2 regions of the Mycobacterium appelbergii genome follow, and region 1 is predicted to be linked to the other one. Evidence: predicted binding sites of a transcription regulator. Region 1 holds the regulator's gene; the other holds the start of a gene.

Region 1 (7,185 bases):
AACCCTCTCGGTGTGATCGACAACAACAGTGTCGACCCCGCCGATCGGCAGCGCATCGCCGCCGAATTGGGTTACAGCGAAACGATATTCATCGACCTTCCGGAACCGGGCGCCAACTCGGCGCGGGCCCGCATCTTCACGCCCGCCGCCGAGTTGCCGTTTGCCGGCCATCCAACCGTCGGGGCGTCGTGGTGGCTGCGCGAGAACGGGCTTCCGGTCAAGACGCTGCAGGTGCCCGCCGGAATCGTGCAGGTCTCCTACGACGGTGATCTCACGGCGGTGAGCGCCCGCTCAGAATGGGCACCCGAGCTGGCCATCCACCGGCTGGACTCCCCCGAAGAAGTGCTGACCGCAGATTTGGACGACTATTCCGATGACGTCGAAAACTATCTTTGGGCGTGGGTCGACAAAGACGGCGGAGTTTTACGGTCCCGGGTGTTCGCCGCGCATATCGGTATCCCCGAGGACGAGGCGACCGGCTCGGCAGCGGTGCGGATGACCGACTACCTCAGCAGTGACCTGACCATCATCCAGGGCAAGGGGTCGGTGATCTACACGCGCTGGAGTCCTGAAGGATGGGTACGCGTCGCCGGCCGGGTCGTCAGCGACGGCGTCGCGCAGCTCGACTGACGTCGGCTAGCCGCGGTGCGCCCGCAGGGCCTCAATTTCTCTTTCGAAATCCTCTGCAGACGAGAACGACCGGTACACCGACGCGAAGCGGAGATACGCCACTTCGTCGAGCTCGCGCAGCGGACCCAGAATCGCCAACCCGACCTCGTGCGAGGGAACTTCGGGTGATCCCAGGCCGCGCACTGCGTCCTCGACCTTCTGGGCCAGCAGGTTGAGCGCGTCGTCGTCGACCTGTCTGCCCTGACATGAGCGACGCACGCCCCGCACCACCTTCTCGCGGCTGAACGGTTCGGTCACCCCGCTACGTTTGACCACGGCCAGCACGGCCGTCTCCACGGTGGTGAACCGGCGGCCACACTCCGGGCAGGATCGGCGGCGTCGGATGGCCTGACCCTCGTCGGTTTCCCTGGAGTCCACGACCCGCGAATCGGGATGGCGGCAGAACGGACAGTGCATCACCGCTCCTTCGTCACGCCGCCAGACAATTAGTTCGAGCGCCCTTGAGCGTACTCGCGGGACCCCAGCAAAAGTCACCGCCGGGTCCAGTGGGGCGTACCGGGCGGCAACGCCGGCCACTGACGTTGGCCGCCAGCACGTTTCACTGCCCATGACTCAGGTCAGCCGACGGGTGCGATCAGCGTCTGACCGGCGTCAACCGCCGCAGACTCGAGCTGGTTCAGGTCACGGATCTGCTCGACCACCTGCGCGACCGGGGCATCGGGCGCCACCCGCCGAGCTACATGCTGCAGCGTCTCCCCGGACTGCACCTGGACCACTGCCAACTCGGTGGGCACCGGCTCGGGCTGCCCCATGACCCCGCCGAACTGCGCCACCAAGCCCAGCCACACCGTGATGCCGGCAGCCACCAGCGCCAGCAGCACCGTGGTGGCCGGGGTGATCGGAGGACGGCGATGAGAGGCGCGCGACATCAGTACGCCGGTACCGCGGTGCTGCAGTGCGGCGCCGGCGGGCCGGACCGGCCCTGGCCTGCGGGTCGGACGCCCACGGACCGGGCGACGGACCGGCCGGCGGTCCTGATCGGGAAGGACCCGCACACCGGAAAAACGGCTATCGACTCGGGTATCGAGGAGGACCATCTGACTGCCTTTCGTTCTGGCGTGTTCGCTCTTGTGTTCGAATATAGTCGCTCAAGTGTTCGATTGATAGAACGTGTGATCGAACTGTTGCCAAACGCTAGACCCGGCCACCGACAAGTTCTCGGTCCCGGCTCGGCGACCCGGGTAGCCACGACACGCCTCGAACACATGTTTGATTAATGCGCGGCCGACGATTACATTCAGCGCATGAGCGACGACAGCAGCGACACCACGGCCGCGACCGACAGCGCTGGCACTGGCGCTGGACGACGACGCACACAGGACAACGGCCTCACCGAGCGTCAGCGGACGATTCTCGATGTCATCCGTGCGTCGGTGACCAGTCGCGGATACCCGCCGAGCATCCGGGAGATCGGTGACGCGGTCGGGCTGACCTCGACGTCTTCGGTCGCCCACCAGTTGCGCACCCTGGAGCGCAAAGGCTATCTACGCCGCGACGCCAACCGGCCGCGTGCGGTCGATGTGCGCCCGTCCGACGAACCGGCCGCCACACCGCTGGTCACCACCGATGTGGCCGGGTCCGATGCACTGCCGGAGCCCACATTCGTTCCGGTACTGGGGCGGATCGCCGCCGGTGGGCCCATCCTGGCCGAGGAGGCCGTCGAAGACGTCTTCCCGCTTCCCCGCGAACTCGTCGGGGAGGGCTCGCTGTTTCTGCTCAAGGTGGTCGGTGACTCGATGGTCGACGCGGCCATCTGCGACGGCGACTGGGTGGTGGTGCGTCAACAGAATGTGGCCGACAACGGCGACATCGTCGCGGCGATGATCGACGGCGAAGCGACCGTGAAGACGTTCAAGCGGACCAAGGGCCAGGTCTGGCTCATGCCGCACAACCCGGCCTACGACCCCATTCCCGGAAACGACGCGGCGGTGCTGGGCAAGATCGTCACGGTCATTCGGAAGATCTGAGGCCGCGGGCCGACCACGGCCTCAGATCTTGACACTCAGTCAGCCCGGACGAAGCCATTCGTCCGGGCGAACTCCTCACTGGCGAACCAGATCTCAGCGACCGCGTCGTCATACTCGGCGCTGTCGGGTGACCAGTACTGCCCCGACTTCGTATCCGCCTTGATCGGGTATCCCTCAGGCGCCCGATGCGGATCCTCCAGCGGCAGGTGAATCGCGGTGGCACTGGGTACCGGCTCGTCGAATTCGATCGCAGCATGGCGGCCACTGTGGGTTTCGGTGTCCGTCTCATACCGGGGCAGTGCCTCGATACGGGTCGGTGCGGTATCGACGTTGTCGGGATCGTCGAAGTCGGCCGCGGCGAACCCGAGGCCCTGTTGCGGAGTCTCGAGCTCGGCCTCGACCTCGTCATCGTCGTCAAGGTCGGCCTCGACGTCGACCTGGTCCGGCGCATCGAGATAGTCCGCGTCGTCAATCTGATCGTCGTCGAACTCATCGTCGAATTCGGTGGCGAACTCGGCATCGGACCGCCCCCGCGCGCTGGACAATTCACCCGCTTCTTCGTCGTCGTCCTCGGGATCATGGGTAGCCATACCGGCACCGGCCGGGGACGCCCACTGGCTGACCGGCATCGCGATGTCAGTGGGACCGTCGAAGGGGGACGCTCCCTGCGTCTGGTGATAACTGTCGGTGAAACGGGACGTGGCCGCGTCGCCGCTCTCGTAGTCGGCGGCGGGCTGATACGGGTCCGGGCTGTCAATGCCAGACCTCTCGGTGTACTGCCCCTCGTCGTAGGGGCGGTCTTCTTGATGCCCCTGGTCATAGCGGCCCTCGTCGTAACCGCCGTATTGATCGTCGTCGAACGGGTCATGGTCGAACTCGTCGTCGTCCCGGCCACGGCGGCGGTGCCACAGCGCGGCGCCGACGATGAGCCCCGCGAGCAGCAGCACCGGGATCAACGCGAGCAGCCACCACCAGTTCCAGTGCCACGAGAAGGGCTTTGTGTCATCGGTATCCGCCGCCTGGGGCCCACCAGGCGCCGGCGGCTGATCCAGTCCGGGGACCTGCAACCCGGCCAGCTCCGAGGAGAGGTTCGACGGCTCGGTGGTGAAGGTGTTGTCCGAACGGTCCCAGGAGATTGCTCCCCCGCTGAACCGCTGGGTGATGACAGTGCCGTCTTCGGTCTGATCGGCCATCGGCGCGCCGAGCTCCCCCTGCGCCCCGCCCAACTTGTCCCACGCCGCATTCATGGCACCGCGGACGATCACCGCACCGTAGTCGGGTGTCAGGAAGATGACCGGCTTGTCGGCGGCGGCGAAGGTGGCCACCCTGCTGTTCTGACCGAATCCGCCGTCGGTTTCACCGCTGATCGGGAATCCCAGGTCGCCCTCCGGACCGCCGACACTTTCGTACTTGTCCAGCAGCTGGCCGGTGATGGCGTTGGCGCCGGTGTCGGGGGTGTAGAAAACCTTGCCGCGGGCATAGTTCTGGCCGATGCCGCCCGTGTTGCCGATCGGGTATTGATCGCCGTCCTTGGCACCCAGCGGACCCATGTCGCCACCGGCGGCGCGGCTGGCCGCAGCGATCGCCGAGGCCGGATCGTCGGGAACCGCCAGGCCGGCGAGCTGATCGGCCAATTCCGGCGGCACCGTGGTGAAAGCCTTGGTCTTGCGATTCCAGGACACCTCGCCACCGGTGAACTTCTGCGAGATGGCGTCGCCGCGATAGGCCTCGTCCTCGGACGGCACGCCCAGGACACCGGAGGATCCACCGAGCTTGTCCCAGGCGGCGTTGATGGCGCCGCGCACCACCCTGGCGCCGGTTGCCGGGGTCCAGAAAATGACCGGGTTGTCGGGTCCGCTCAGGGTCGAGTTGCGACTGTCGGGCGCCAGCCCGGCACCCTCGTCGATGGTGGGAAATCCGAGATCGCCCTCCGGACCGCCCTGGGCCTCGTACTTCTCCAGGATCGCGCCCTGCATGTAGTGGGCGCCCGTGGCCGCAGTGAAGAACATCTTGCCGCCGGCGAAGTCCTGGACGAATCCCGGACCCGCGGCATAGACATCTCCTTGGCGCGGGCCCAGCGGACCGCCGTCACCGCCACTGGCATCCCAGGCGGCGGTCACCGCGGCATCGGCATCCGATTCCGGAGTCGCTGCGGCCACCGGCGCCAGCAAGCCGGTCACCGCTACCGCAAGCAGGCCGACCGTCATCCGCCGAACGACTGTGTTCAGCCTCGCTCCCGGCCTCGTCATGCACCCTCCCCAGGTGTTCGGCAAAGTTCCACGGGAAATCTCCCGCCCGACAACTCTGCGTCAGCAGGCAACGATAACCAAGGCACATCGCCGATCATGAGCGAAAAACCCCCGAAATTGGCTCCTGGAAGCACCAAAACAGGGTGTTGCGGCGGCTAGACGCCCAGGCTGCGACCGATGATTTCCTTCATGATCTCGGTGGTGCCGCCGTAAATCGTCTGCACTCGCGCGTCCAGATAGGCCCGCGCGATCGGGTACTCGCGCATGTAGCCGTAGCCGCCGTGCAGCTGCAGACACCGGTCGATCAGGTCCACCTGCTTCTCGGTGGAATACCACTTCGCCATGGCCGCCTGCTCCACCGTGAGCTCTTCGGTGAGGTGCAACCGGATGAACTCGTCGACCATCATCCGCACCACCGTGGCCTCCGTGGCCAACTCCGCCAACACGAACCGGCTGTTCTGGAAACTGCCGATCGGCTTGCCGAACGCTCTGCGCTCCTTCGTGTACTGCAAGGTCTGCTCCAGCACCGTCTCCATCGCCGCGGCGGCCATGATGGCGATCGAGATGCGTTCTTGTGGCAGGTTCTGCATCAGGTAGACGAAGCCCTGGCCTTCTTCGCCGAGCAGATTCTCGGCGGGCACGTGCACGTCGGTGAACGACAGTTCGGCGGTGTCCTGGGCTTCCAGCCCGATCTTGTCCAGGTGACGGCCGCGTTCGAAACCGTCCATGCCGCGTTCCACCACGACCAGCGAGAACCCGAGCGCACCTTTGTCGGGATCCGTCTGGGCCACCACGATCACCAGGTCGGCGTGGATGCCGTTGGTGATGAACGTCTTCGATCCATTGAGGATGTAGTGGTCACCGTCGCGGACCGCGCGGGTCTTGATGCCCTGCAGATCACTGCCGGTGCCGGGCTCGGTCATCGCGATCGCCGTGATCAGTTCGCCGGTGCAGAACTTCGGCAGCCAGCGCTGCTTCTGTTCCTCGGTGGCCAGGCGCAGCAGGTAGGGCGCGACGACGTCGTTGTGCAAGCTGAAACCGAGGCCGCTGTACCGCCCGGCGACGGTCTCCTCGCAGACGATGGTGTTGTAACGGAAGTCGGGGTTTCCGCCACCGCCGTACTCCTCCGGCACCGCCATGCCCAGAAAGCCCTGCTTACCGGCCTCCAGCCAGATGCCGCGGTCGACGATCTTGTCCTTTTCCCACTGATCGTGGTGCGGTGCGACATGACGCTCCAGAAATGCCCGGTAGGACTCGCGGAACAATTCGTGCTCGGGCTCGAACAGTGTGCGTGCGTACTTCACGGCACCGCCCATGGTGTGACCTCCGGTACTGGATTGTGGATTCGGGGGCCAACTTATACCAACCGGGCGGTTGGTCGTACCGGAGGTACGCGGGCGAACTGGAGCACCGGAGGTACGCGGGGCAGGGCCGTAAACTGCCGCTATGCCTCAGTCCCCCGCGAGCCTCGCGCACTGGGGTGCCTTCACCGCCGATGTCACCCACGGTGAGATCGCCGCCGTCACACCGCTGACCGGCGACGTCGATCCTTCCCCCCTGTTGGGCAATCTGCCCGGCTCGATCCGGCACCGCTCGCGCGTCGCCACTCCGGCGGTGCGGCGTGGTTGGTTGCGCGACGGGCCGGGACCGAGCCGCATGCGCGGGGCCGACGAGTTCGTCGCGGTGTCCTGGGATGAACTCACCGATCTGTTGGCCGGCGAGCTGAAGCGCGTCGTCGACACCTACGGCAACGAGGCCATCTACGGCGGTTCGTACGGCTGGGCCAGCGCAGGCAGGTTTCACCATGCCCAGAGCCAGGTGCACCGCTTCCTGAAACTTCTTGGCGGGTACACGTCTTCGCGTCATTCCTACAGCCTGGGCGCCACGGGCGTGATCATGCCGCGGGTGGTCGGCACGCACGACGATCTGTTCAAGCGGTCCACCGACTGGGAGGTGATCGTCGAGCACACGGACCTGCTGGTGTGTTTCGGCGGGCTGGCGTTGAAGAACACCGGCACCAATCATGGTGGCACCACTGCACATCCGACACGTGATGCGCTGCGCCGGTTCCGGGATCGCGGCGGGCGGATCGTCTCTTTCAGCCCGCTGCGCGACGATGTCGACGGCGAGTGCGAGTGGCATGCGCCGAGACCCGGTACCGACGTGGCGGTCATGCTCGCGCTGGCCTATGTGCTGGCCACCGAAGGTCTCGCCGATCGCGGCTTCCTGGACCGCTACTGCACCGGTTACGAGCGCTTCGAGCGGTACCTGCTCGGCAC
Region 2 (7,185 bases), on a different contig from region 1:
GATGCTGCCCACCGCAGGGGTGCCGTTCCTGACCCATCTGCTCACGCGCATCGCCGCGGCCGGTATCCGTCATGTGGTGATGGGTACGTCCTACAAGGCGGAGGTTTTCGAGAAAACCTTCGGAGACGGATCAGAACTTGGTCTGGAGATCGAGTACGTCACCGAGACCGAGGCGCTCGGCACCGGTGGCGCGATCGCCAACGTCGCCGACAAACTGCGCTACGACACCGCAATGGTGTTCAACGGTGACGTGTTGTCGGCAGCGGACCTCGGGGCACTGCTGGAATCGCACGACGCCCACCAGGCCGATGTCACACTGCATCTGGTGCGGGTGGGTGATCCGCGGGCCTTCGGCTGCGTACCCACCGACGCCGACGGTCGGGTCACCGCGTTCCTGGAAAAGACCCAGGACCCGCCCACCGATCAGATCAACGCCGGCTGTTATGTGTTCAATCGCACCATCATCGAGCAGATCCCGCGGGGCCGGGCGCTGTCGGTGGAACGCGAGATCTTTCCCGAGGTGCTCTCGCGCGGACTGCGGGTGTGCGGATACGTCGACGCCTCGTACTGGCGGGATATGGGTACCCCGGAGGACTTCGTCCGCGGGTCGGCCGATCTGGTGCGCGGAATCGCGCCGTCGCCGGCACTCAACGGGCAGCGCGGCGAGTCCCTGGTGCACGACGGCGCCGGTATCGCCCCGGGGGCACTGTTGATCGGCGGTACCGTGATCGGCCGCGGAGCCGAGATCGGTGCGGGTGCCCGGCTCGACGGCGCAGTGATCTTCGACGGCGTGCGCGTCGAAGCGGGGGCGGTGATCGAGCGCTCGATCATCGGGTTCGGCGCCCGCATCGGCCCGCGGGCGCTGATTCGTGACGGCGTGATCGGTGACGGCGCCGATATCGGTGCCCGCTGCGAGCTGCTGCGCGGCGCTCGGGTGTGGCCCGGTGTGGCGATCCCCGACGGCGGTATCCGCTACTCGACCGACATCTGAGGCGCTGCGCCTCGACGCACGGCGACCCCGGCGAGTTGGGCCAGGCCGAAGTCGGTGCCTTCGGGCAGCGCATCCAACGGCCACCACCGCAGATCCAGAGATTCATCGCTGCGGATGATTTCGGCGCCGGACGGGGCCCGCACCAGGAACTGCATATCGAGGTGGCGGGTCGGTACACCCAGCGAGCAGGTCACCGGATGCACATGTAGCGCCGCCAGGTTCGGATCGATGGTCAGCCCGGCGATACCCGACTCCTCGGTGGCTTCGCGTAACGCGGCCGCGTGGATGTCGGTGTCGCTGTCCTCGCAGTGTCCACCGAGTTGCAGCCAGCGGCCGAAACGCGGATGCAGGGTCAGCAGGGTCCGGGTACCGCGGGCATCGAGGACGAGCGCCGAGGCGGTGATATGGCCGGGCACACATGCCCGTTGGCAGGCGTCGGGCCGCGCCGCCAGGAAGGCCAGCAAGGCGTGGCGCAGCGAGTCCTGCTCCGGATCGGTGGTGTGCCAACCGGTCAGCACATCCACTGCCGAGGAATGCAGGCTCGACGGTGTTCGGCCGCTGTCCGCGCACGCGCTCATCGGATGACCAGCAGGCCGTCAGTCGGCACCGGTTCCCGCGGCGGTTGTGGTTCCTCGGGGTAGCCGATCGCGATCGCGCCCAACGGCTCCCAGTCGTCAGGCAGATTCAGCTCGGCGCGCACGAGGTCGCCGGCGAAGATCGTGGACCCGATCCAGCAGCTGCCCACCTCGCGCACGGCCAGCGCGACCAACAGGGCCTGCACCGCGGCCCCGACGGCGACGGTGAACATGGTGTGTTCGGCTTCGGTGCGGGCCGCGTCGGCATAGCTGTGAGCACCGTCGGGAACCAGGAACGGGATCACCAGTTCCGGTGCGTCATAGAGGATCTGTCCGCGGTTGACCCGACGCTCGACGGAGTCGGGGGAGCGGCCGTCGCCGGTAAGATCGGCGCGCCACCGGTCTTTCATCCGGTCCAGCAGCCGGGTACGCGCGGCGGTGTCGCGGACCCAGACGAACCGTACCGGACGGGTGTGGTGGGGGGCGGGCGCGGTCAGCGCCTCGCTGACCGCCGACTCGATGAGTTCGCCGGCCACGGGTTGGCTGCTGAACCTGCGCACCGACCGGCGGAGGAGCTGAGCCTGGCTGCGGCCCAACTGGATCGCTTCTGCGGTACCCAGCCAGAACAGATCGTCCTCCCCGGCGCGCAGCAGCTTGGCGGCGGTCGATCCGTCGTCGGCCAGGCCGAGTCCGCGGACGACTGCGACCGGGATCGCGGTCAGCTTGCCCTTGACCAGGTCGGCCGCGGCGGCGATCTCGTCAGCCACCGCCACCTCGGTGACCAACAGTTCGTTACCGTGCCGGTCACGCGCGCCGGCATAGCCGTGCAGCACCGTCAAACCCGCTGCGCCGATGGCGAAGTCGGTCTGCCCGTTACGCCAGGCCCGGCCCATGGTGTCGGTGATCACCACGCCGACCGTCACGCCGAGTCGATCACGCAGGCCGTCCCGCAGCGCGGCCGCGCTGCCGTCCGGGTCGACCGGCAGCAGGGCCAGTTCGGTGGCGTCCACGTTGGAGCCGTCCACCCCGGCGGCGGCCTGGATCAGTCCGATGGCGTTCTCGGTGATCAGCGTCCGGCCCTTGCGCGCCAGCACCCGGACGGCTTCGCTCTCGATCAACTTTCGCCGCAGCGCATCCCGTTGCTCCGGATCGGACGGTGCGACAACGATGCGGCCTTCGCACTTGGAGACCACCTTGCTGGTGACCACCAACACATCGCCGTCGCGCAACCACGGTGCGGCGCCGGCAAGGGTGCCGGCCAGGTCGTCTCCTGGACCGAATTCGGGCAGGCCGGGTACCGGGAGGATCTCGACCAGGTCGGCTGAGCCGTGCTCAGCGCTCACAGCGAGACTCCCGCGAGATCCAGGCCGGCCCGCACCATTTCGGCGGTGGTCGCCGGATCAGTCATGAGCAAGGGGACCGAACGCACCTGTACACCGTCGACCTCGGCGCGATCGCCTTCGTGTATGAGCCAGCCGTCCAGCAGGCCGGTGCCCGAGCGGGCACCGAAATGCCGTCCAACGGCCTCCGAGGTGGACTCGACGCCGATGATGGACAGGCACTTGTCGGCCATGCCACGCAATGGCTTTCCATCGATGATGGGAGAGTAGCCGATCACGGGGGCGTCACCCGAGCGCAGTGCGCCGCGGATGCCGGGTATCTGGAGGATGGGGCCGACGCTGACCACCGGGTTGGACGGAGCCAGTAACACCACGTCGGCATCGGCGATCGCCTCGGTGACACCTGGTCCAGCGGTTGCCTGTTCGGTGCCGACGAACGCGAAGCTGTGCGATGGCACCTGGGCGCGGTGACGCACCCACCATTCCTGGAAGTGGACGGCGCGCCGCTCCCCATCGTCGGGGTCGGTGATGACGACATGGGTCTCACTGCGGTCGTCGGTGGCCGGAAGCAGGCGCGCGCCGGGTGCCCAGCGCTTGCACAGTGCCTCCGTCACCTGGGACAACGGGTACCCGGCCCGCAGCATCTGGCTCCGTACCAGATGGGTCGCCAGGTCGCGGTCGCCCAGGCCGAACCAGTCGGGTTGCACACCGTAGGCTGCGAGTTCCTCTTTGGCGTGCCAGGTTTCATCGCGGTGGCCCCAGCCGCGTTCGGGGTCGATGCCTCCGCCGAGGGTGTACATGCAGGTGTCGAGGTCCGGACAGATGCGGACTCCGTACATCCAGGCGTCGTCGCCGACGTTGACGACCGCCGTGAGTTCATGCTCGCCGGGGCCCTCGGCGAAGCCGCCGAGCCCCAGCAGTTTCTGCACGCCCAGCAAAAACCGTGCGCCGCCGACTCCGCCGACCAGAACGGTGATCTTCACAACGACCGAGACTAGGCGTTGGGGTGCCGGGCATGGAAACGACGTCGTCACGACCAGGACACGCCGAGGTGTCGACGCGCCGGATTGATGTCACGAGATGGTATGAATTCCTGTTCTTGCGCTTGACCCCAGCAGCTAACACGTGTGTAATCACATAAGTGTCATTTCGCGGTCGGTGTCCGATTCCGGTGTCGCTTACCGAGATTCGATCAAGTGTTCGAATGAAATGGCCGCACATTTCGATAGTGAGGCTCCACTAGGATCTACGAGACCGAGTGAGGAGGCGGGGGATATGTCTTATGAGAGCGGCGATTTCGATCGTGTGGTCCGGTTTGACAACTGGATGGCCGGCTCGGTGGACAACGCACCGCACATCAACACCGGGCCGACACCGATGGGGGCAGCCGGACGTCCTCAACTGAGTCTGGTGCCCGAACAAATTGATGTTGCTCCGGCAACAGAAGAAGACGATCAGTGGCAGGAACGCGCCCTGTGCGCGCAAACCGACCCTGAGGCCTTCTTCCCGGAGAAGGGCGGGTCCACCCGCGAAGCCAAGCGCATCTGCCAGGGCTGCGAAGTCAAGAACGCCTGCCTGGATTACGCGCTTGCCCACGATGAACGATTCGGCATCTGGGGAGGTTTGTCCGAGCGCGAACGCCGGCGCCTCAAACGTGGGATCATCTGAGGCGTAAGCGGCTCAGTCGTCGTCGATCGTTGGGTCGATGACCGACGGTTCGACGCCCAGATAGGTGGCCACCTGGGCCACCAGAATTTCATGCAGTAATTCGGCAAGCTCGTCGCTTCCCTTGACCCGGCGCTCGATGGGCTTGCGAAACAACACAATTCGCGCCCGGGTCGAATTCCCCCTGACGTCCACGCCTGCGGGTATCAGCCGCGCCAGCGCTATCGGACCGTCCGCCACCACCTCTGCGGGCCACTGCACACTCTCAGGGTCCTTCGGCGACATCCGCGGGATCTCGTCAACGGCGATATCGAGCGCATTGATCCGGGCGGACCACCGGCGCTCGATCGGTTCGTACGCCTCCAGCACTGCCATGTCGAAGCGCTCCGCCCGGCTGCGCCAGCCGGGAACGGATCGCGGAAGCAGCGGCCCGCGCATTTCGCGACCGCGGCGTGATCGCCAATGATTCCGCTCGGCCACGGCACGATCGTAACGGTTCGGGATCGCGACCCCGCGGCTGCGCGTGTCCGAGAGCGCGCAGCCGCGCCGGGAGATAACCTCTGGTGCGTGAATGTTCCCCGTCGCTGCTGCCGGCCCGGGTGCCCGCACTATGCCGTGGCGACGCTGACCTTCGTCTACTCGGACTCGACCGCCGTCGTCGGACCCCTGGCCACCGTCGCTGAACCGCACTCCTGGGACCTGTGTGTCGGGCATGCCAGCCGGATCACCGCACCGCGAGGGTGGGAGTTGGTCCGCCATGCCGGGCCGCTGCCCACCCATCCTGATGAGGACGACCTGGTGGCGCTTGCCGACGCCGTCCGCGAGGGCCACCAGAGTGTGGCCCCCGGCGCGGTGGTGGCCGGATTCTCGGATCCGGGGACCGGCGCCGGTAGCGGTGCCGTGATCGCGCCGACTGCCCGTCGGACCGAAACGAACGGGCGTCGTCGTGGCCACCTGCGCGTGCTGCCCGACATCACAGATTAGACAACGGTTAGGCCAAGAGTAGTGAGCGTGTCGTTGCCGCGCGGCGGTTAGGCTGGCGCCAACGATCCCGTTCACAAGGAGTTCTATGTCTCGGCCAGCTGCGGCTGTTCACCGTGTCATCAAGGCGTATGACATCCGGGGTCTGGTCGGCACCGAACTCGACGAGCAGTTCGTCTCCGAGGTCGGCGGCGCGTTTGCCCGGCTGATGCGTGCCTGCGGTGCCCGACAGGTCGTGATCGGCTACGACATGCGGTCCAGTTCGCCGGCACTGGCCGCCGCGTTCGCCGGTGGCGTCGTCGCCCAGGGCCTTGATGTCATTCGGATCGGTCTGGCCTCCACCGATCAGCTGTACTTCGCCTCGGGGCTGCTGGACTGCCCGGGCGCGATGTTCACCGCCAGCCATAATCCGGCCGCCTACAACGGCATCAAGCTGTGCCGTGCCGGTGCCAAACCGGTCGGCAAGGACACCGGGCTGGCGACCATCTCCGACGATGTGATCGCGGGGGTGCCGAGCCACGACGGGCCCCCCGGCACCATCACCGATCGCGACGTGTTGGCCGATTACGGCGAGTTCCTGCGGTCGCTGGTGGACCTGAGCGCCATGCGACCGGTGCGGATCGCCGTCGACGCCGGTAACGGTATGGCCGGCCACACCACACCGGCTGTGCTCGAACCCATCACGGGTGCCACCGTGCTGCCGCTGTATTTCGAGCTGGACGGCACGTTCCCCAACCATGAGGCGAACCCGCTGGACCCGGCCAACCTCGTCGACCTGCAGGCCCATGTGCTGGCCACGGGAGCCGACATCGGTCTGGCCTTCGACGGGGACGCGGACCGGTGTTTCGTCGTCGATGAACTCGGCCAGCCCGTCTCGCCGTCGGCGGTGACCGCCCTGGTCGCCGCCCGCGAGCTGAATCGGGAGATCGGCGCCACGATCATCCACAACCTGATCACCTCGCGCGCCGTGCCGGAACTGGTCATCGAACGCGGCGGCACACCGGTGCGGTCGCGTGTCGGACACTCCTACATCAAAGGGCTGATGGCCGAGACCGGCGCCATCTTCGGTGGCGAGCATTCGGCGCACTATTACTTCCGCGACTTCTGGGGCGCCGATTCGGGCATGCTGGCCGCGCTGCACGTGCTGGCCGCGCTCGGCGAGCAGGACCGGCCGTTGTCGGAGCTGATGGCCGACTATCAGCGCTATGAGGCCTCCGGCGAGATCAACTTCACCGTCAGTGCCGCCGCCTCCTGCGTGGACGCGGTGCTGCAGAGTTTCGAGACCGAGATCCACTCGATCGACCATCAGGACGGCGTGACCGTGGACCTCGGCGGGGGCAGCTGGTTCAACCTGCGCACCTCGAATACCGAACCCCTGCTGCGTCTCAACGTGGAAGCACGCACCGCCGAGGATGTCGACGCGATCGTCAAGAAGATCGCCGCGCAGGTCCACGCCGTCGACGGGGCGGTGACGTGAACGCGTTGGGCGCCGCCGTCGACCTCGATGATGGCGACGGACTTCTCGAGGCGGACCGCAACGGACTGCTGCGGGCCGCCGCCATGGCCGGCGCGCAGGTGCGCGCCACCGCCGCCGCGCTCGCAGAGGGCCTCTTGGAGCCGCTGCGGTCCGATC

The links. Region 1 encodes LexA, which represses DNA repair genes until DNA is damaged. Its sites were predicted from a motif close to CGAACANNTGTTCG; they were not measured.
Region 2: the regulator LexA is predicted to act here: its motif matches at 4,096-4,109, upstream of cofD (2-phospho-L-lactate transferase).

The regions. Positions count from the first base shown of each region.
Region 1 covers NZ_JAMQTH010000003.1:400,594-407,778, forward strand. The annotation lists gene M1247_RS09225 (PhzF family protein) at 1-630, shown strand, start outside; gene nrdR (transcriptional regulator NrdR) at 637-1,086, opposite strand; gene M1247_RS09235 (LysM peptidoglycan-binding domain-containing protein) at 1,248-1,727, opposite strand; gene lexA (transcriptional repressor LexA) at 1,935-2,657, shown strand; gene M1247_RS09245 (LGFP repeat-containing protein) at 2,693-4,906, opposite strand; gene M1247_RS09250 (acyl-CoA dehydrogenase family protein) at 5,062-6,222, opposite strand; gene M1247_RS09255 (molybdopterin-dependent oxidoreductase) at 6,353-7,185, shown strand, end outside.
Region 2 covers NZ_JAMQTH010000007.1:327,435-334,619, reverse strand. The annotation lists gene manB (mannose-1-phosphate guanylyltransferase ManB) at 1-991, shown strand, start outside; gene M1247_RS18310 (NUDIX hydrolase) at 973-1,569, opposite strand; gene M1247_RS18305 (coenzyme F420-0:L-glutamate ligase) at 1,566-2,909, opposite strand; gene cofD (2-phospho-L-lactate transferase) at 2,906-3,889, opposite strand; gene M1247_RS18295 (WhiB family transcriptional regulator) at 4,182-4,574, shown strand; gene M1247_RS18290 (metallopeptidase family protein) at 4,587-5,009, opposite strand; gene M1247_RS18285 (DUF3499 domain-containing protein) at 5,139-5,555, shown strand; gene M1247_RS18280 (phosphomannomutase/phosphoglucomutase) at 5,641-7,029, shown strand; gene M1247_RS18275 (TobH protein) at 7,026-7,185, shown strand, end outside.